2 regions of the Micromonospora lupini genome follow, and region 1 is predicted to be linked to the other one. Evidence: riboswitches for the same ligand, from Rfam matches in the RefSeq annotation. Region 1 holds a riboswitch; the other holds the start of a gene.
What was found. A riboswitch is a leader RNA that binds a small molecule or an ion and turns the genes downstream of it on or off. The one in region 1 is predicted to bind cobalamin.
Positions count from the first base shown of each region.

Region 2: it holds a riboswitch for cobalamin, as region 1 does, so the genes downstream of both, cobN (cobaltochelatase subunit CobN) here and OOJ91_RS00970 (ribonucleoside-diphosphate reductase subunit alpha) in region 1, are expected to answer to the same signal.

Region 1 covers NZ_JAPENL010000001.1:218,912-229,513, forward strand. The annotation lists gene OOJ91_RS00950 (GH92 family glycosyl hydrolase) at 1-1,094, shown strand, start outside; gene OOJ91_RS00955 (histidine phosphatase family protein) at 1,681-2,292, opposite strand; gene OOJ91_RS00960 (CbtA family protein) at 2,289-3,059, opposite strand; gene OOJ91_RS00965 (CbtB domain-containing protein) at 3,050-3,253, opposite strand; cobalamin riboswitch at 3,289-3,429, opposite strand; cobalamin riboswitch at 3,583-3,801, shown strand; gene OOJ91_RS00970 (ribonucleoside-diphosphate reductase subunit alpha) at 3,956-6,337, shown strand; gene OOJ91_RS00975 (ribonucleotide-diphosphate reductase subunit beta) at 6,376-7,371, shown strand; gene OOJ91_RS00980 (family 43 glycosylhydrolase) at 7,520-9,349, opposite strand; gene OOJ91_RS00985 (FadR/GntR family transcriptional regulator) at 9,780-10,550, opposite strand.
Region 2 covers NZ_JAPENL010000001.1:1,059,547-1,070,148, reverse strand. The annotation lists cobalamin riboswitch at 912-1,088, shown strand; gene cobN (cobaltochelatase subunit CobN) at 1,349-5,017, shown strand; gene OOJ91_RS04935 (VWA domain-containing protein) at 5,014-7,275, shown strand; gene cobO (cob(I)yrinic acid a,c-diamide adenosyltransferase) at 7,275-7,886, shown strand; gene OOJ91_RS04925 (cobyrinate a,c-diamide synthase) at 7,880-9,235, shown strand; gene cobI (precorrin-2 C(20)-methyltransferase) at 9,232-10,029, shown strand; gene cobM (precorrin-4 C(11)-methyltransferase) at 10,026-10,602, shown strand, end outside.

The DNA.
Region 1 (10,602 bases):
GGACGTTGGGCGGCAACGCCAACGGCACCCCGTCGTACGGCAACATCGTTGTCGCGAAATCCGCGTACCGGCTCAGTGGCACGAGCCGTGACGGCGCCCAGCCGTTCCTGTTCGCCACCGCGCCGTACCAGATCCCGGAGGGCAGAACGCTTGTCTCGGTGACCCTGCCGACGCAGACCGGCGATCCCCGCTCGGCGGGCCGCATCCACGTGTTCGCCGTCGCCGACGACGGCACGCCTTCCGCCGCGCTGGTGACCGCCGCCCCCGCCGACCAGAGCGTCGACGCCGGGCAGGTCCTCGCGGCGAACCTCGGCTCGGTGACCGGAGGGGTACCCGGTTTCACCGGCTACCACGCCCGTGTCCAGTGGGGCGACGGGACGGTTCCCGCCGACGTCACGGTCGGCGCGGCCGGGGCGCTGAGCGGCCAGCACACCTACGCGAGGGAGGGCACCTACACGGTGCACGTCACCGCGTGGGACACGCTGTCGAGCAGCACCGCCACGTTCACCGTGACCGTCCGGCGTACCGGGCGCCAGCCGGCACTCGCGGTGTCCGGCACCCAGCCGGTCACCGCCGGTGACGCGGTCACTGTCGACGGCAGCGGGTTCGCCGCCGGGGAACGGGTGACTGTGGTCCTGGCCGCCGGCACGACGCGCAGCGTGACGGTCCCGGCGTCCGCGACGGGCACGGTCCGCGCCACCGTCACGACGGCGGGGGACACGCCCCCGGGCAGGTACGCCGTCCGCGCCACCGGCGCCTCCTCCGGTACGCAGGCGACGGCCACCGTGCAGGTGACCTCGCGATCGGGAAGCCCGGCCTACCAGCCGCGCGTGTCGTTGCCCACGACGTCCGGACCACGCGGTACGTCGATCACGGTCGACGGCTCCGGGTTCGCGCCGAACGAGGCGATCACGGTCAGCTTCGGCGACGGCCGTGGGGTCGGCACGGTGCGCGCCAACGGTGACGGCGTCGTCGCCGGCGCGACCGTGAGCGTTCCGGATTCGGCGCAGCCGGGCGCGACACGGGTGACGCTGTCCGGTGTCACCTCGGCGACTGCGGTGTCCGCACCGTTCACCGTCACCGGCGCGAGGTGAGCCGGAGGTGACACCGTCGGGCGGGCCGTGCTCCACGGCCCGCCCGACGTCGGCGCGACGGGCCCCATCGAGCCACGGTGGCCGTCCGGCCTCGGTGCTCGTCCGTCGTGGTCCGCGCGTCGTGGTCCGCGCGTCGTGGCCCGCCCGTCGCGGGGCCGATCCGCTGGCAGCCGGGGCAGCGCGCGTGGTGCGGCCCGGCTTGCAGAACGGACGCTGCTGGCGTGCCTGCCGCGCTGTGGCGCGGCCGATCCGCGCCGCCGGCACGGCACTGTCGCCCTTGGCCGGTATACCGCAGAGTCATATTCATACCTCTGCGGTATACCGCTCACGGGTTCATCCGCTCCGCGGTCCGTCCGCGAGGGCCGCCCGCGAGGTCCGTCCGCCAGGTCCGTCCGCGAGGCGCGTCCGCGAGGGCCGCCCGCGAGGTCCGTCCGCCAGGTCCGTCCGCGAGGCGCGTCCGCGAGGTCCGTCCGCGAGGGCCGTCCGCGAGGGGCGTCCGTCCGTCAGGCCAGTGCGTCCGTCAAGGGCCGTCCGTGCCGCTGCCCCACGTCCGGGGCAGCTCTACAGGGGCGGCTCCCGGCCCTTGTCACCGGTTCGGCGGTGTCGCCGCCGCGGATCCCGGTGGCGCGCTCAGGCGGAGCTGCCACCGCCGGCCGTGGTCGGTGAGCCGGACGATCGCCAACGGCTCCACGTCCAGCTGCCGGTAGGTCGCCAGCGGCAGGCCCAGCGCGTGCACGACCGCCACCCGGATCACGAGCGGATGGGTGACGGCCGTGACCCGTCGGCCGAGGCCGCGCTGTCCGTCGAGCCACCGGCCGACGCGCTCGCGCAGGCCGGCGACGGATTCGCCCCCGTGCGGCGCGGCGTCCGGGGTGGACAACCACTCGTGCAGGGCGTCGGGTTGCGCGGCGGCAACCTCCTCAAGCGACCGGCCGGTCCAGTCGCCGTAGTCGCAGTCGGCAAGCGCCGTCTCGACGGCGGGCGCGAGGCCGAGGGCGTACGCGGTCTGGACGGCCGCCACGGCGGGGCTGGACAGGCAGGCGTCGGTGTCGCTCGACGACGCCCGCCGGTCCAGCCCGGGCAGGGCGAGGGCGGCGCGTCGGCCCCCCTCGTCCAGTCCGTCGTCCCCGCCGAACCGGGCCCGCCGCAGGGCGGCGGTGTGACCGTGGGCGACCAGCCGCAGGCTGGTGGCGCTCACCCGGCCAGTCGTGCGTCGGCGAGCGCGCGCTGCCTGTGCATCAGGGCTGCGAAGAGCAGGCCGATCCCGGTCCACAGCACCACCTGGGTGCCGAGGGAGGCGAGTCGGAAGCTCCACAGCAGCGTGGCGGGGAAGTCACCCGGGACTTCCTGGAACGACGGCAGCACCACGTAGGCCACGCCTGTGACAAGCAGGAAACCGCCGACCGCCGCCGCGGCGCGTTGCCACACCGGCGCCTGTGCGCCGACCGACCGGTAGCCCAGCGCACCGGACCAGACCGCCACCAGCCCGAGAACCACCAGCAGCAGGTAGGTGACCGTGCGCTGGTTGATGGTGGCCGGGTCGCCGACGGCCGGAGGGTTCGGCGGGTACTTGAGGAACGGCACGATCACCGCGCCGAGCAGCGCGCCGCCGGCCAGCAGCAGCCCGGACCGCCCGTCGTCAACAGTCCGCCGCCGCCGGTTCAGCAGGACGTACGCCGTGGCCAGCAGGCCACCCATCGCGGTGCCGAACAGCGCGGTGGCCAGGAACAACCCACCACGCTGGCCGTTCCTGCTGACCAGGGCTTCCTCGTCGTGCTGGTGCCCGCCGGTGGCGGGTTCGGCGTGTGACGCCGCCTCCTCGATGGCGATGGCCGCCTCGACGTGTGGTTCGCCGACGACGTAGGCGAACGTTCCCGCGAGCAGGCCGGCCACCAGGCCGGCGAGCAGCCCGCGCAGGAGAACCGTGACGAACGTGGGTGCGGTGCCGGCGCCGCTCAGTGGCACGGGACACCGAGCAGGTGCCGGCCGTCGTGCATCAGCTCGTGCAGGTACATCCCGCTGCGCGAGACCGCGCCCTGGTCGAAGGCGACGAGATAGGCCAGCAGGGTGAGCACGGCGACGGTGGCCAGGACCGTCCACAGGAGACGGGTCGGGGCAGCGGGGTGCACCAGCGGCTGGCTGGACGTGGAACTGGACATGCGTGCACGAACCTCCTCGGGGATGACGCGTCCCCATCGCAAGGCTGCGGACGACCGAGCGTCCTGGCTCGCGGCCCCCGGGGTCGGGGACCGCTCACAGTGGCGCGACCGCGCCGGATTCTCACCGGCTTCCCTCGCGTCGCCGCAGATAGTGGGTCGACCGTATCGGTGCCGGTTCTCCTCGGTCAAGCCGGCGGCGGGGTCCGATCACGACGCCGCCGACGCTCGCTCGCCTGCGCGCGCCGGCGGATCGACGACTGCCGTCACGGATGAGCGCGACACGCCCGGCCCCGACATGTGGGGTGTGACAAACGTGGTCGCCCCTATATATGGTGTCGACCGCAGCTGGTTCGGTCACTCAACCCAGGGTGGCCGACGCAAGAGGGAACCCGGTGGAAGTCCGGGACTGCCCCGCAGCGGTGAGTGGGAACGACAGCCGTCATCAGCACTGGGCCGCCATCTGGCCTGGGAAGCGACGGCCGGTAGGTGACCGGGCGACCCCGGTCGTGCCCGCGAGTCCGAAGACCTGCCAGCGCGCCGCGTACCCGCATCCGGGTGGGCGGTGGTCCGAGGCCGCGTGGGACGGCCGACGCCTTCCGGATCCGCGCCCCGTCGGCGTGGCGTCCGCCGGTGTCGGCCTCCTCGCGCCGAGGGCCTTCAGGTCCTCAAGCTCGCGAGGAGTGAGTGGTGACAGTTACCGAGGTGACCCCGGCCGGCGGCGACACGGCCCTCCGGCGTACGCCGTCGCAGGTCCGCGAACGCGACGGCGGCAGCGAACCGGCGGACGTGCGCACGCTCGTCGCCACTGTCGAGCGCTGGGCCGACGACCTGCCCGACGTCGACCCGCTGCGGGTGGCGACCCGCACGATCAGCGGCCTGTACGACGGCGCGACGACTGCCGAACGGGACCGGCTGACCATCCAGACCGCGGCCGAGATGATCGGTACGGAGCCGCAGTACTCGCGCCTCGCCGCCCGGCTGCTGGCCAGCCACATCGAGCGGGAGGTACGCCGGCAGGGCGTCACCTCGTTCAGCGCGGCGATCCGGGCGGGCCACGCCGAGGGCCTGATCGGTGACGACACCGCCGCGTTCGTCGCCGCGCACGCCGCGACCCTCGACCACGCGATCGACCGGGACGGCGACCGCCGATTCGAGTACTTCGGCCTGCGCACGGTCTACGACAGGTACCTGCTGCGCCACCCCACCAGCCGATTGGTGCTGGAGACCCCGCAGTACTGGCTGCTGCGGGTGGCCTGCGGTCTGTCCCGTACGCCGGACGAGGCTGTGGACTTCTACCGGCTCATGTCCAGCCTGGCCTACCTGCCCAGCTCGCCGACGCTGTTCAACTCCGGCACCCGGCACACCCAGATGTCCTCGTGCTACCTCGTCGACTCGCCGCGCGACGAACTGGACTCGATCTACCAGCGCTACGCCCAGGTCGCCAACCTGTCCAAGTTCGCCGGCGGCATCGGCCTCGCGTACTCCCGGGTCCGCTCCCGGGGCGCGCTGATCCGCGGCACGAACGGGCAGTCAAACGGGATCGTGCCGTGGCTGCGCACCCTGGACGCGAGCGTGGCGGCGGTCAACCAGGGTGGCCGGCGCAAGGGCGCCGCCTGCGTCTACCTGGAGCCGTGGCATCCGGACATCGAGGAGTTCCTGCAACTGCGGGACAACACCGGCGAGGACGCCCGGCGTACGCACAACCTGAACCTTGCCAACTGGATCCCGGACGAGTTCATGCGGCGGGTCGAGGCCGACGAGGTGTGGTCGCTGTTCGACCCGGACGAGGTGCCCGAGCTGCCCGACCTGTGGGGGGAGCGGTTCGACGCCGCGTACCGGGCCGCCGAGGCGCAGGGCCGCTACGTGCGACAACTGCCGGCGCGGGAGCTGTACGGCAAGATGATGCGAACCCTGGCCCAGACCGGCAACGGCTGGATGACGTTCAAGGACGCGGCCAACCGGCTGTGCAACCAGACCGCCGAGCCGGGCAACGTGGTGCACCTGTCCAACCTGTGCACCGAGATCATCGAGGTGTCCAGCGACGCCGAGACCGCCGTGTGCAACCTCGGCTCGGTGAACGTCGCCGCCCACGTCGCCGACGGCGGCATCGACTGGGAGCGCCTGCGCGCCACCGTCCGGACGGCGGTGACGTTCCTCGACCGGGTCATCGACATCAACTACTACCCGACACCGCAGGCGGCGGCGAGCAACCCCCGTTGGCGGCCTGTCGGTCTCGGGCTGATGGGCCTTCAGGACGTGTTCTTCGCGCTGCGGCTGCCGTTCGACTCGCCGGCCGCGCGAGAGTTGTCCACCCGGATCAGCGAGGAGCTGTACCTGACCGCGCTGGAGACCTCCGCCGACCTGGCGCGCGACTTCGGCGCGCATCCGGCGTACGCGCAGACCCGGGCCGCGCGGGGCCAGCTCCAGCCCGACCTGTGGGGTGTCGACGGTACGCAGACCGCACGCTGGGCCGCGCTGCGCCAGCGGGTCGGGGCGTACGGGCTGCGCAACTCCCTGCTGGTGGCGGTCGCGCCGACCGCGACGATCGCCTCGATCGCCGGCTGTTACGAGTGCGTCGAGCCGCAGGTGTCCAACCTGTTCAAGCGCGAGACCCTGTCCGGGGAGTTCTTGCAGGTCAACACGGCCCTGGTCCGCGAGTTGAAGGCACGTGGCCTGTGGACCGAGCAGATCCGTTCGGCGATCCGGCGCGCGGAGGGGTCGGTGCAGGACGTCACCGAGCTGCCGGCCGACGTGCGGGAGCTGTTCCGCACCGCGTGGGAGTTGCCGCAGCGGGCGCTCATCGACCTGGCGGCCGCCCGCGCGCCGTTCATCGACCAGTCCCAGTCGCTGAACCTGTTCCTTGCCTCGCCCACTATCGGCAAGCTCTCCTCGATGTACCTGTACGCCTGGAAGACCGGGCTGAAGACCACCTACTACCTACGCTCGCGCCCCGCCACGCGCATCCAGCAGGCCACCGTCAGCGCCGTCGCACCCGTCGCCGTCGCACCCCTCGCCGTCGCCGTCGACGCCGAGTCGCTCGCCTGCTCGCTGGAGAACCCCGAGTCGTGCGAGGCGTGCCAGTGACCGCTCCCGACACCACTACCGACACGAGGACCACGCACATGCTGCTCGACCCCGGGATGGACCTCACCCTCCGCCCGATGCGCTACCCGCACTTCTTCGACCGGTTCCGCGCCGCGATCCGCAACACCTGGACGGTCGAGGAGGTCGACCTGCACGCCGACCTCGCCGACCTGGACAAGCTGTCGCCGGCCGAGCGGCACCTGGTCAGCCGCCTGGTGGCGTTCTTCGCCACCGGCGACACGATCGTCGCCAACAACCTGGTGCTCAACCTCTACCAGCACGTCAACAGCCCCGAGGGCCGCCTCTACCTGTCCCGGCAGCTGTTCGAGGAGGCCGTGCACGTCCAGTTCTACCTCAACCTGCTCGACACGTACGTGCCCGACGAGACCGAGCGGTTCGCCGCCTTCGCCGCCATCGAGAACATTCCCTCGATCCGCCGCAAGGCCGAGTTCTGCTTCCGCTGGATCGACTCACTGGGGGAGTTGCGAGAGCTGCGGACCTCCGACGACAGGCGCGCGTTCCTGCTCAACCTCATCTGCTTCGCCGCCTGCATCGAGGGATTGTTCTTCTACGGCGCGTTCGCGTACGTCTACTTCCTGCGCTCCCGCGGCCTGCTGCACGGCCTGGCCTCCGGCACCAACTGGGTCTTCCGCGACGAGTCCATGCACATGGCGTTCGCGTTCGACGTGGTGGACACCGTGCGCGCCGAGGAGCCCGACCTGTTCGACGACGATCTCGCCGACCAGGTCCGTCAGATGCTCACCGAGGCCGTCGAGTGCGAGGTCCAGTTCGCCGAGGACCTGGTGGGCCAGGGCGTGCCCGGTCTCACCCTCGCGGACATGCGGGAGTACCTCCAGCACGTCGCCGACCGACGTCTCGCCCAGCTCGGGATCGCCCCGCACTACGGGTCCGCCAATCCGTTCGCCTTCATGGAGTTGCAGGACGTGCAGGAGCTGTCCAACTTCTTCGAGCGGCGGGTGTCGGCGTACCAGGTGGGGGTGACCGGGACTGTGGCCTTCGACGACGACTTCTAGGAGGACCCCCACCCCACCCCCTCCCCACCCCGTCGACCAGGAGGTTGTTGCTCCCCTATCGGCGTATCAGGGGCACCAACTTCATGATCAACGTCGGCGGCGGGCGAGGTGGGGGTGGGGTGGGGGTGTTCTTGGGGTGGGGTGACTGTCAGGCGGGGGAGCAGGTCGGGGTGATGGTCGGAGGACTGCTGGTGGCGCTCGTGCTCAGGTAGCCCGCGGTGGTCGACGTTCCCGGCGCGAGCTGCCCGTTGTAGGCGGCGTTCGCGACGGTCACCTGGGTGCCCGTCTGGGTGAGGGCGCCGTTCCAGACCTGCGACACCGTCTGGCCGCTGGGGAGGGTGAAGGTGACCCGCCACCCGCTCAGCGCCGAGGCCCCGGAGTTGGTGACCGTCAGCCGCCCCTCGAATCCGCCCTGCCACGTGTTGACAACTGTGTTGGTCACCGCACAGGACTGCCCACCCGGGACGGTCGGCGTCGGGGTGGGGGTGGACGTCGGAGTGGGCGTCGGGGTGGGCGTCGGGGTCGGCGTCGGCGTCGGGGTGGGCGTCGAGGTCGCGGTGGGGGTCGGCGTGGGCGTCGTGGTGCCGCCGGCCTGGAACTGCCACCAGTTGAGGTTGAACAGGTTGCCGCTGCCGCCGGTGAAGCGCAGGTACAGGTCCTGGGTCCCGGACGCGCCGCTGACCGGGCAGGAGACGGTCTGCCAGGTCTGCCACCCGCCGGTGCCCGGCACCGCGCAACTGCCCACCCTCGTGCCGGTGGGGCTACCGAGGCGCAGTTCGATCGTGCCACCGGACGTGGCCGACGCGACCCGGGCCGAGAAGGACGTCGCGCCCGTACCGAAGCCCACGCCCTTGACCTTGATGTAGTCCCCGTTCTCGATCCACCCGACGTTCATCCCGCCCTCGCTGGCCGGCTCGGTCTCGATGCCGGAGCCCCAGGCGATGGTCTCGGCCTCCTGCCGCCCGTACGGGTTCAGGGTGCCGATCTGGGGGGCGCCCGTCGTGGTCATGGTGATCGTCGGGATGGTGCCGTTGGTGTTGTAGGTGAACTTCTCCACGGCCACCGAACGGGTGTAGCCGCTGCCGCCGGGCAACGCTCCGTTGTGGTAGAAGAGGTACGAGCCGCCGTTGAAGTCGATGACTCCGGGGTGGTTGGTGAAGCTGGCACCCTGGCGGGGCATGACAGTCCCTCGGTAGGTCCAGGGTCCGGTCGGGCCGGTCGCGGTCGAGTAACCGATGAACTCGGAGCAGCACTCCGCCGCGAACACGTTGTAGTAGATGCCGTTGCGCTTGTAGACCCACGGGCCCTCTTCGTAGAGGGTCGGCCGGCTCGCGTTCCCCGTCCGGGTGCCGAACCCGGCGGTGGTGAGCGGAATCTTGGTGGCGCTGCCGCTGTAGGAGATCATGTCCGCGTTCAGCCGGACGTACCACAGGTTCGGGTTGCCCCAGTACAGGTACGCCTGGCCGTCGTCGTCGATGAAGACGGTGGGGTCGATCTCTCCGTTGCCCACGAGCGGGCGGCCGATGGCGTCCCGGAACGGCCCGGTCGGGCTGTCGGCGACCGCGACGCCGATGGCCATCGAGTTGGTCGCCCGGGCGGTCACCGGCACGTACCAGTAGAACTTGCCGTTGCGGGCGACGACCTGGCCGGCCCACGCGTTGGCGCTCGCCCAGCTGAAGGTGTTGAGGCTCAGGGGTGAGCCGTGGTCGGTCCAGTTGACCATGTCGGCCGACGACCACACCCGCCAGTCCTTCATGGTGAAGTACGTCGAGCCGTCCTCGTCGTGGCCGGTGTAGAGGTAGACCCGTCCGTCGTGCACTAGCGGAGCCGGGTCGGCGGTGTAGATGTGCTGAACGATTGGGTTGTCCGCGTGGGCGGCCGTGGCCGGCGCCAGCGTCGAGATGAGCAGCACGCTCACGAGCCAGGCGATGCCGCGTCGGAGCCGGTTCTTCGTCCGTGGTGGCGGTGTGGGGTGCATCGGTACCTCCAGGGTGGGTCACGACGGGCGGGCACGGTCCGCCGGTCTCACCGGCGGGGCGCCGCGTGTCGTTGCATGTCGCTTCGGGACCTCGGTGGTGGCCGTGCCGCGGGAACGGCGGCAGGCATCGGGTGTCCACCATGGCTCCCGCGCGCGGCGGCCCGCCGTTGTTCGACGGCGGTGGTCAACGTCCCTGAGGGAGGCCCGGACACCCACCAGCGGGCGTTGGTCATGCGCGACTCCATCGACCTCGGCGGATCGAGTGGAGCGGTGAAGCGTGCCCTTCGCCTCTGCGGCCTGAGGGTAGTCTGTTATCGCTAACATTCTCAAGCGATGGACGAGCCTGGATTTCCGTGCCGCCGTCACGGGCCCGTCGGAGCCGGGTCGCGCGGGACTCGTGGCCAGGTCGTCAGTGCTGCGGCGCCGGTCGTCAGCGCTGCAGCCGCGTCGGGCTGCCCGGCCCGCTGCGCCGGACGAGCCACGCCTCGGTGATGTGCGTGAACATCGCCTGTGCCGCGCCGTCGGGGTCGTGGGCGGCGATGCGCTCGAAGATGCGTCGGTGCCCCTGGTTCGACGCCACGCACAGGGCCCGTTCGGTCTTGCCCATGTATCGCGCCGTGTTGACGACCTGGCTCTCCAGGGACCGGACGACACCCCGGGCGATGCGGTTGCCGGACGCCTGCATCACCGTGTCGTGGAAGGCGCGGTCGTGCTCGTGGTAGGTGACGTGGTCGTCCACCAGCTCGTCCATCCGGTCCACCTGGGCACGCAGCCGATCGATGGTCTCCTCATCGGCGAGTCGGGCGGCCACGTTGGCCATGTCGGACTCCAGCACCCGTCGGGTGACCACCAGATCGTCGAGGATCGCCAGGGTGTCGTCCACGGCGATGGTCGCCGCGAGGACGAGCTCGTCGAGCATGTCCCACGCCGAGGGCGAGGTGACAAGCGTGCCACTGCCCTGGCGGACCTGCACGAGCCCCTTCTCCTGGAGGATCTTCACCGCTTCCCGGATGACCGTCCGGCTCACCGAGAAGGTCTCGCAGAGCACCGGCTCGGGGGGTAGCGGGGTGCCCGAGGGGTGCACTCCCCGCACGATCCGGGTCACCAGCTCGGCGGTGATCGCTTGAGCCAGGTTTGTCGGGCGACGGGCCCAGGTCGGTGCCGCCGTGCCGTTGACGGTCGACTGGTTCGATGTCGTCACGTTCACCTCCGCGTAGCCGCGGGAGCGGGCCCACGAGTCCGCCCCAGTGTAC
Region 2 (10,602 bases), 840 kb from region 1:
TGGAGTTGATGCGGTTGACGACATCGCCGTGGAAGCGAACCGACCGACTGGCGTGCGCCTCAGAAAGGCTCGGGTGCGGTGGACGTGTCGGGTGCGATGGGCGGGTCAGGAAGCGGGTGGGCTCGCGGCAGCGGGCGTGAGTCGGGAAGCGGGAGTCAAGGTGATCGGGGCTCACGGCAGGGAGCGGGAGTGAGGAGCGGAGGTCAGGGAGTGGAGTCAGGGGGCGGAGGTGAGGGAGCGGGGTCAGGGAGCGGAGGTGAGGGAGCGGGAGTGAGGGAGCGGGGATCAGGGAGCGGGGATCAGGGGCGGGAGTGAGGGAGCGGGAGTGAGGGAGCGGGGGTCAGGGGGGGTGAGGGAGCGGGAGTGAGAGAGCGGAGTGAGGGAGCGGGGTCAGGGAGCGGAGTGAGGGAGCGGGGTCAGGGAGCGGAGTGAGGGAGCGGGGTCAGGGAGCGGAGTGAGGGAGCGGGGTCAGGGAGCGGAGGTGAGGGAGCGGGGTCAGGGAGCGGAGTGAGGGAGCGGGGTCAGGGAGCGGAGGTGAGGGAGCGGGGTCAGGGAGCGGGGGTGAGGGAGCGGGAGTCAGGGAGCGGGGTCAGCGAGGGAGAGTTAGGGCGATGTCGTCTACGACATCAGCTCCACAGGGGCCGAGTGACCCTCACCCTCCCCGCTGCGGGAGCGTCCTGCCGCCGGTCGACTTCCCCCGCACCGTCGGCATCGCCGAGCCTCCGCGTGGCAACGTGTGCACGCGCCGCATGGCGTGCGACTCATGGTGTGCGGCGCGTGGCGTGCGACTCAAGGCGTGCGGCGCGTGGCGTGGGGCTCGTGGCGTGCGGCTCGTCGCGCTGCCGCTCCGGAGCAGGTGAGCGCGGCCGGCGACGCCGGGACCTGCGTTGACCGGCGGTGGACGGGTGTGGCAGCATTCGCGGCCTGACGGCAGTGAAGGAAGTCGGTGCGAATCCGACGCGGTCCCGCCACTGTCACCGGGGAGCGATCCCCCCTCGCGAGTCACGGCCGTGTGTCTGCGGTTGGAAGGCCGGGGGAGAGCGTCGATCCGGAAGCCAGGATACTTCGGCCGTCGGGACGTACCCCAGGGCGTGGACACCCGAGGAGGACCCGATGACGCTTGGCGTCTCCATCATCGACGGCGGTTGCCGTTTCCCGCACGGCGGCCGTGTCGTCGCCGCGATCGGCATCGACTCCGTTCACCGCTGAGTTCCGGACCGCGCCGCCCGTCGTCCCCGGCCGCTCGCCGGTGAGCGGGCCGGATCGCGGCCTCCGCTGAACCCTGCGCCCATCCCACGTCGCCAGGCCGCTCCCGCGAGCGCGCCGACGTTACCGTCCGGAGCCTGCCGTGCGCGTTCTGCTGCTCTCCACCGCCGACACCGACCTGCTGGCCGCCCGCGCCAGTGACGCCGACTACCGGCTCGCCAACCCGGCACGGGTGGCGGCCGACGAGGTGCCCGCCCTGCTCGACGGGGTCGACCTCGCCGTCGTACGCCTGCTCGGGGGTCGGCAGGCGTGGCCGGACGGCCTCGCCGCGGTGCTCGCCACCGGCGTGCCGACTGTCGTGCTCGGCGGCGAGACGGTGCCCGACGCGGAGCTGATGGCCGTCTCCACCGTGCCGTCCGGAGTTGTCACCCAGGCGCTGGCGTACCTGGTGGAGGGCGGGCCGGACAACCTCGGGCACCTCGCCCGGTTCCTCGGTGACACCGTGCTGCTCACCGGCGAGGGGTTCGCCCCGCCCGCGCCCACCCCGGCCTACGGGGTGCACGGCGAGCACCCGACCGACCCGGACCGGCCCACCGTGGGCATCGTCTTCTACCGGGCGCACGCCCTCGCCGGCAACACCGCGTTCGTCGACGTCCTGGCCGACGCCGTGCGGGAGGCCGGGGGCAACCCGCTGCCGATCTTCTGCGGCTCGCTGCGGGGCCTGACCGCCGGCGCCGGCCCGCTCGGGCTGTTCGCCCGCTGTGACGCGCTGCTGGTCACCGTGCTCGCCGCCGGCGGCGCGGTCGCCGCCGACGCGTCCGGGGGCGGCGACGAGGACGCGTGGGACGTCGGCGCGCTCGCCGCCCTGGACGTGCCAGTCATTCAGGCGCTCTGCCTGACCAGCACCCGCGAGCAGTGGGCCGGCAGCGACGCCGGGCTGTCCCCGTTGGACGCGGCGATGCAGGTGGCCATCCCCGAGTTCGACGGCCGGATCGTCACGGTGCCGTTCTCGTTCAAGCGGATCGACGCGGACGGCCTCTCGGTGTACGCCGCCGACGCCGAGCGGGCCGCCCGGGTGGCCGGCATCGCGGTGCGCCACGCCCGGCTGCGGTACGTGCCCAACGCCGACAAGCGGGTCGCCGTCGTCCTCAGCTCGTACCCCACCAAGCACTCCCGGGTCGGCAACGCCGTCGGGCTGGACACCCCGGTCTCGGCGGTCCGGCTGTTCGCCGCGCTCGCCGAGGCGGGTTACGACCTGGGTGACGCGCCGCCGCCCGAGGACGGCGACGCGCTGATCCACGCGCTGATCGCCGCCGGTGGTCACGACGTGGAGTGGCTCACCCCGGAGCAGTTGGCCGCCGCCGAGGCACGGATACCGGGGCAGACGTACCGGCGCTGGTTCGACCAGGTCCCGACCGAGCTGCGCGAGCGCATGCGGGAGCACTGGGGTGAGCCGCCCGGCGAGCTGTACACCGAGGGCGGCGACATCGTGCTCGCCGGGCTGCGCTTCGGCAACGTGGTGCTGCTGATCCAACCGCCCCGCGGCTTCGGGGAGAACCCGATCGCCATCTACCACGACCCGGACCTGCCGCCCAGTCACCACTATCTGGCCGCGTACCGCTGGCTGGCCGCGCCGGTCACCGACGGCGGCTTCGGCGCGGACGCCGTGGTGCACCTGGGCAAGCACGGCACCCTGGAGTGGCTGCCCGGCAAGGGCCTCGGCCTGGCCGCCGACTGCGCGCCCGACGCGGTCCTCGCGGACCTGCCGCTTGTCTACCCGTTCATCGTCAACGACCCCGGCGAGGGCACCCAGGCCAAGCGCCGCGCGCACGCCGTGGTCATCGACCACCTGGTGCCGCCGATGGCCCGCGCCGAGACGTACGGCGACCTGGCCAAGCTGGAGCAACTGCTCGACGAGTACGCGACCGTGCAGGCGCTCGACCCGGCCAAGGTGCCCACCGTGCGGGCCCAGATCTGGGATCTCGTCCGCGCCGCCGAGTTGCACCACGACCTGCACGCCGAGGCGATGCCCGACGCCGACGACTTCGACGACTTCGTGCTGCACCTCGACGGGTACCTGTGCGAGGTCAAGGACGTGCAGATCCGCGACGGGCTGCACATCCTGGCCGACGCGCCGACCGGCGAGCCCCGGATCAACCTGGTGCTCGCCGTGCTGCGCGCCCCTCAGATCTGGGGCGGCAAACACGCCCTGCCCGGCCTGCGGCAGGCCCTCGCCGCCGCGTACGGCCTCGACGAGCAGGAGTTGCTCGCGTCGCCCGGGCAGCGGATCGCCCTGCCGGTCGCGCTGACCGACGCGGTCGACGGGCCGGCCGGCACCGCCGCCGACGCCGTCGACCTGATCGAGGCCCTCGCGCGACGGCTGGTCACCGGCATGGAGACCCTGGACTGGGATGCCGGCGTCGTCGACGCGGTGGTCGTGGAGGTGACCGGGCAGCCGATCCCGGACGCCGCCGCCGTGCTGCGCTTCGCGGCCACCGAACTGGTGCCCCGACTGGCGCGCACCACCGACGAGCTGACCAACACCCTCGGCGCGCTCGACGGCCGGTTCGTGCCGCCCGGCCCGTCCGGCTCACCCACCCGGGGCCTGGTCAACGTGCTGCCCACCGGCCGCAACTTCTACTCCGTCGACCCCAAGGCCATCCCGAGCCGCAACGCCTGGGACGTCGGAGTGGCCCTCGCGGACTCGCTGCTGGCCCGGCACCTCGCCGACACCGGCACGTACCCCCGCTCGGTGGGGTTGACCGTGTGGGGCACCAGCGCGATGCGCACCCAGGGCGACGACATCGCCGAGGTGCTCGCGCTGCTGGGCTGCCGCCCGGTCTGGGACGAGCGGTCCCGGCGGGTCACCGGCGTCGAGGTGGTGCCGACCGCCGAGCTGGGCCGCCCGCGCGTCGACGTGACCGTGCGCATCTCCGGCTTCTTCCGCGACGCGTTCCCGCACGTCGTGGCGCTGCTGGACGACGCCGTGCGGCGGGTCGCCGCGCTCGATGAGCCGGACGATCAGAACTACCTGCGGGCGCACGTCGCCGCCGACCTCGCCGAGCACGGCGACGAGCGGCGGGCCACCGCCCGGATCTTCGGCTCCAAGCCCGGGGCGTACGGCGCGGGCCTGCTGCCGCTGATCGACGCCCGGACCTGGCGCAGTGACGCCGACCTGGCCGAGGTGTACGCGGTGTGGGGCGGCTACGCGTACGGCCGGGGCCTGGACGGGCGTGAGGCGCGCGCCGACATGGAGCGCTCCTTCGCCCGTATCGCCGTGGCGGTGAAGAACCAGGACACCAGGGAGCACGACATCGTCGACTCCGACGACTACTTCCAGTACCACGGCGGGATGGTGGCGATGGTCCGGCACCTCACCGGCTCGTCACCGCAGGCGTACGTGGGTGACTCGGCCATGCCGCACGACGTGCGGACCCGCACGCTGGGTGAGGAGACCCGGCGGGTGTTCCGGGCGCGGGTGGTCAACCCGAAGTGGATCGCCGCGATGCGCCGGCACGGCTACAAGGGCGCGTTCGAGCTGGCGGCCACCGTGGACTACCTGTTCGGCTACGACGCCACCGCCGGCGTGGTCGACGACTGGATGTACGAGCACCTGGCCGCCGCGTACCTGTTCGACGACACGACCCGGGAGTTCCTGGAGCAGTCCAACCCGTGGGCGCTGCGTGGCATCACCGAGCGTCTGTTGGAGGCCGCCGACCGGGGGCTGTGGGCCAAACCGGAGCCGGCCACGCTGGACCGGCTCCGGGACACGTACCTGGCCAGCGAGGGCGACCTGGAGGACCGGGCATGAGCGTCACCTACCCGTTCAGCGCGGTGCTCGGCATGGCCGACATGCGGTTGGCGCTGCTGCTCAACGCGGTGTCCCCGGCGATCGGCGGGGTCCTCGTGCGGGGTGAGAAGGGGACCGCCAAGTCCACAGCCGTGCGGGCCCTCGCCGCGCTGCTACCCCCGGTGCGCCGGGTCGCCGGCTGCCGCTTCGGCTGTGACCCGGCCGAGCCGGACCCGGCCTGCCCGGACGGTCCGCATCCGGCCGACGCCGCCACCGAGACCCGCCCGGCCCGGCTCGTGGAGCTGCCGGTCGGCGCCGCCGAGGACCGGGTCGTCGGATCGCTCGACCTGGAGAAGGCCCTCGGCGAGGGCGTACGCGCCTTCGAGCCGGGTCTGCTCGCCGCCGCCCACCGGGGGGTGCTCTACGTCGACGAGGTCAACCTGCTGCACGACCACCTCGTCGACCTGCTGCTCGACGCGGCGGCGATGGGCCGCAGCCACGTCGAGCGTGAGGGTGTCTCGGTCAGCCACGCGGCCCGGTTCCTGCTGGTCGGCACCATGAACCCGGAGGAGGGGGAGTTGCGCCCGCAGCTGCTCGACCGTTTCGGGTTGACCGTCGAGGTAGGCGCCAGCCGGGATCCTGCGGTCCGGGTCGAGGTGGTGCGTCGCCGGCTCGCCGCCGACGCCGACCCGGCCGGCTTCGCCGCCCGCTGGGCCGACGCCGACGCGGAGATCGCCGCGCAGGTGGCCGCCGCCCGCCGCAGGCTTCCCGGGGTACGCCTGCCGGACGCCGCGCTGCGGCAGATCGCCGAGGTGTGCGCCGAGTTCGACGTGGACGGCATGCGCGCCGACATCGTCACGGCACGGACCGCCCTCGCGCACGCCGCGTGGCACGGCCGGGACCGGGTCACCATCGACGACGTCCGGGTCGCCGCCCGCCTCGCCCTGCCGCACCGCCGCCGCCGCGACCCGTTCGACACCCCGGGCCTGGACTCCAAGCGCCTCGACGAGGCGTTGCAGCGCGCCCAGGACGCGCACCCCGACGACTCGGACGACAACGGCGGCCCGCACGACGGTGGCCCGGACGACGGGGGCCCGCAGGGCGGTGGCCCGGCCGGCGGTGACGGCCCGAGTGGCGGCGGCCCGAGTGGTGGCGGCCCGAGTGACGGCGGCCCGAGTGACGGCGGCCCGAGTGGCGACGGCAGCGGCGACGGGGCCGAGCGGGGTGCACCCGGGTCGGCCGGGCCCTCGGCGGCGCGCGACGGCAGTGGCCCAGACGGGCGCACCGACGGCCCCGACGGTGCCGACGGGTGGCCGCAGCGACAGCCGGGCGACGACGATGGCTGGTCGCGGCGCCAGCCGGGCGACCGGGGCGACGACGGGCAGAACTCGCGTCCGCGCGGGGGCCGGGAATCGGCGACCGGTGACGACGACCCGACCCGCGGCGGGGAGTCCCAGCCGGCGGCCGTACCCCGGGGTGGGTTGAAGGCCCGGCTGCTCACCGCGCCCGGCGTCGGTGACGGCGTGCCCGGCCGGCGTTCGCGTGCCCGCACCGGGCGGGGGCGCACCACAGGCGCCCGGGTGCCGGCGGGCCGGGTCGGCGCGTTGCACCTGCCGGCCACGATCCGCGCCGCCGCGCCGCACCAGGCGTTGCGGGGACGGTTGGCCGGTCCGCTGCGGTTGCGCCCGGACGACGTGCGGGAGGCGGTTCGCGAGGGACGCGAGGGAAACCTGGTGCTGTTCGTGGTGGACGCCAGCGGCTCGATGGGCGCCCGGCAGCGGATGACAGCCGTCAAGGACGCGGTCCTCGCCCTGCTCACCGACGCGTACCAGCGGCGGGACAAGGTCGCGGTGATCGCCTTCCGGGGTGCCGGTGCGCGGACGCTGCTGCCGGCCACCTCGTCGGTGCTGGCCGCCTCGACCCGGCTGGCCGAGCTGCCGACGGGTGGGCGTACGCCGCTGGCCGAGGGCCTGCTCGCCGCCGTGGATCTGCTGCGGGTGGAGCGCCTGCGCGACCCGAAGCGCCGCCCTCTGGTCCTCGTCGTCACCGACGGCCGGGCCACCGCCGGCACCCGCCCGCTGGACCGGGCGGCGGCAGCGGCGAAGGTGCTGGCCGCGACGGCTGCGCCCTGCGTGGTCGTCGACTGCGAAACAGGCCCCGTCCGCCTGCACCTGGCCGCCCGCCTGGCAACTCAACTGCAAGCCCCCCACCACCAACTGAACGACGTGGCCCAGGTCTCGACCGGCCCTGCCACCTCGCCGGACAGGAGCGCCGCCTGATGCCGCAGGGACAGCCGAATCACGTGCCTGCCGACGGGTTGACGACCCGGCAGCGGCGGCACCGGCCACTGCTGATCGTCCACACCGGACAGATGAAGGGCAAGTCCACGGCCGCCTTCGGGCTGGCGTTGCGGGCCTGGACGGCCGGCCTGCCGGTCGGGGTTTTCCAGTTCGTCAAGAGCGCCAAGTGGCGGGTGGGGGAGGAGAACGCCTTCCGGGCGCTCGGCGAGGTGCACGAGCGTACCGGCCAGGGCGCGCCGGTGGCCTGGCACAAGATGGGCGAGGGCTGGTCCTGGATCCAGCGCGGCGGCGAGGCCGACCACGCCGCCGACGCCCTGGAGGGCTGGCGGCAGATCCAGCGCGACCTGGCCGCCGAGCGGTACGGGCTGTACGTCCTGGACGAGTTCACCTACCCGATGAAGTGGGGCTGGGTGGACGTCGACGAGGTCGTCGCCACCCTTGCCGACCGCCCCGGCTTCCAGCACGTCGTCATCACCGGCCGGGACGCCGACCCGCGCCTCGTCGCCGCCGCCGACCTGGTGGCCGAGCTGACCAAGGTCAAGCACCCGATGGACGCCGGCCAGAAGGGCCAGAAGGGCATCGAGTGGTGAGCGCGACCTGGGCGCTGCCCCGGCTGGTCGTCGCCGCGCCGGCCAGCGGCCACGGCAAGACGACTGTCGCCACCGGGCTGCTCGCCGCGCTGCGCCGTCGCGGCCTGACGGTCAGCCCGCACAAGGTAGGCCCGGACTACATCGACCCCGGCTACCACGCCCTCGCCGCCGGGCGGCCCGGCCGCAACCTCGACCCGTTCCTGGTCGGGCCCGAGCGGATCGTCGCCCTGCTGCGCCACGGCGCGAGCGTCCCGACGCCCGCCGACATCGCCGTCGTGGAAGGGGTGATGGGCCTGCACGACGGCGCGGTGGGCCGCCGCGACTTCGCCTCCACGGCGCACGTCGCCCGGCTGATCGACGCGCCCGTGGTGCTGGTGCTGGACACCACCGCGCAGGGCCGCTCGGCCGCCGCGCTGACGCTGGGCATGGCGGCCTTCGATCCGGCGGTACGCATCGGCGGGGTGATCCTCAACCGGGTCGGCTCGCCCCGGCACGAGACGCTGCTGCGCGACGCCCTCGCCGAGGTGGGCGTACCGGTGCTGGGGGCGGTCACCCGCGCCGCCGAGGTCGCCGCGCCGGCCCGGCACCTCGGGCTGGTCCCGGTCGCCGAGCGGGCACCCGAGTCGGTCGCGATCGTCACCGCCCTCGCCGAACTGGTCGAGGCCACGGTGGACCTCGACGCCGTCCTCGACCTGGCACGCAGCGCCCCGCCGCTGACCACCCCGGCGTGGGACCCGATCACCGCCGTCGGCGGGCCGGCCGGCGTCGAGCGGCCACGCGTCGCGCTCGCCGGTGGTCCGGCGTTCACCTTCTCGTACGCGGAGACCGCCGAACTGCTCACCGCCGCAGGCGCGGACGTCGTCACAGTGGACCCGCTGCGCGACCCGGCCCTGCCCGCCGGCACGCGCGCGGTCGTGATCGGTGGCGGCTTCCCCGAGGCGTACGCGGAGGCCCTCGCGGGCAACGGCACGCTCCGCGCCGAGCTGGCCGACTTCGACGGGCCGGTCGTCGCCGAGTGCGCCGGGCTGCTCTACCTCGGGCGGACCCTGGACGGCGTACCGATGTGCGGTCGGCTGGACCTGACCGCCCGGATGACCGGCCGGCTCACCCTCGGCTACCGCGAGGCGACCGCGGTCACCGACAGCCCGGTGGCCCGCGCCGGCGATCCGGTACGCGGCCACGAGTTCCACCGCACCACCACCGACCCCGGGCACGGCGAGCGGCCGGCGTGGCGCTGGAACGGCACGGACCACGGCTTCGTCGCCGGCCGTGTGCACGCCTCCTACCTGCACACCCACTGGGCCGGCCACCCCGCGGCGGCCCGCCGGCTGGTCGAGGCGTGCCGATGAACGCCGACGCGCGGCAGGGCGCCGACGCCACGCTGACCGGCGTCGGTGTCGGACCGGGTGACCCCGAACTGCTCACCGTCAAGGCCGTGCGGATCCTGCGCGAGGCCGACGTGGTCTTCGTACCCGTGATGGCGGACCGGGACGAGCCGGCCGCGACGGCCGGTGCCACGCTGCCGGGCGCGGACGCCGGGCGGGCCGAGGCGACCGTCCGGGAGTACGTGCCGGCGGACCGGCTGCGCCGGCTGCCGTTCGCCCTCGACGACAGGGGTGGGGTGACCGCCCGCCGGGCGGCGGCCTGGGACGACGCCGCCCGGACGGTGGTCGACGCGGTCGACGCGGGCGCGCGGTCCCTCGCGTTCGCCACCATCGGCGACCCCAACGTCTACTCCACATTCGGCTACCTGGCGCAGAGCGTCCGCGCGCTGCGGTCCGCCGTGCGGGTGGCGACCGTGCCGGGCGTGACAGCCATGCAGGAGCTGGCCGCCCGCAGCGGCACCCCGCTCTGCGAGGGACGCGAACCGCTGACCCTGCTGCCGGCCACCGCCGGTCTGGCGCTGTTCGCCGACGCCCTCGCCGGGCCGGGCACCGTGGTCGCCTACAAGGGCTGGCGGCGGCACCCGGAGCTGCTCGCCGAGCTGCGCCGGCAGGGCCGCCTCGCCGACGCGGTGCTCGGACGCAGCCTCGGGCTGCCCGGTGAACGGATCGGACCTGTCGACGACACCGACCACGACCTGCCGTACCTGTCGACGCTGCTGGTTCCGGCCCGCCGCGAGCACCGAGGAGGAAAGCTGTGACGAGCAACGGCAAGGTGTGGTTCGTCGGGGCCGGCCCGGGTGCGGCGGACCTGCTGACCCTGCGGGCCGCCCGGGTGATCGCCGCCGCGGACATCGTCATCTGGGCGGCCAGCCTGGTGCACGCCGACGTCCTCGACCACGCCCGCCCCGACGCGGAGATCGTCGACTCGTCGCAGCTACCCATCGAGGGCGTGCTGCCGCTGTACGAGCGCGCCGCCGCGCACGGGCTCACCGTGGCCCGCATCCACTCCGGCGACCCGGCGCTCTGGGGCGCGGTGCAGGAGCAACTGGACCTGTGCCGGACGCTCGACCTGGCCGTCGAGATCGTGCCCGGGGTGTCCTCGTTCACCGCCGTCGCGGCGCTCGTCGGGCGGGAGCTGACAGTCCCCGAGGTCGCCCAGTCGGTGATCCTCACCCGCCTCGAAGGCGGCAAGACCCCGATGCCGCCCGGCGAGCGGGTCCGCGACTTCGCCCGGCACGGCACGACCATGGCGCTGTTCCTCTCCGCCGCCCGCTCCGGCCAGGTGCAGGCCGAGCTGCTGGCCGGCGGCTACCCCGAGGACACCCCGGCCG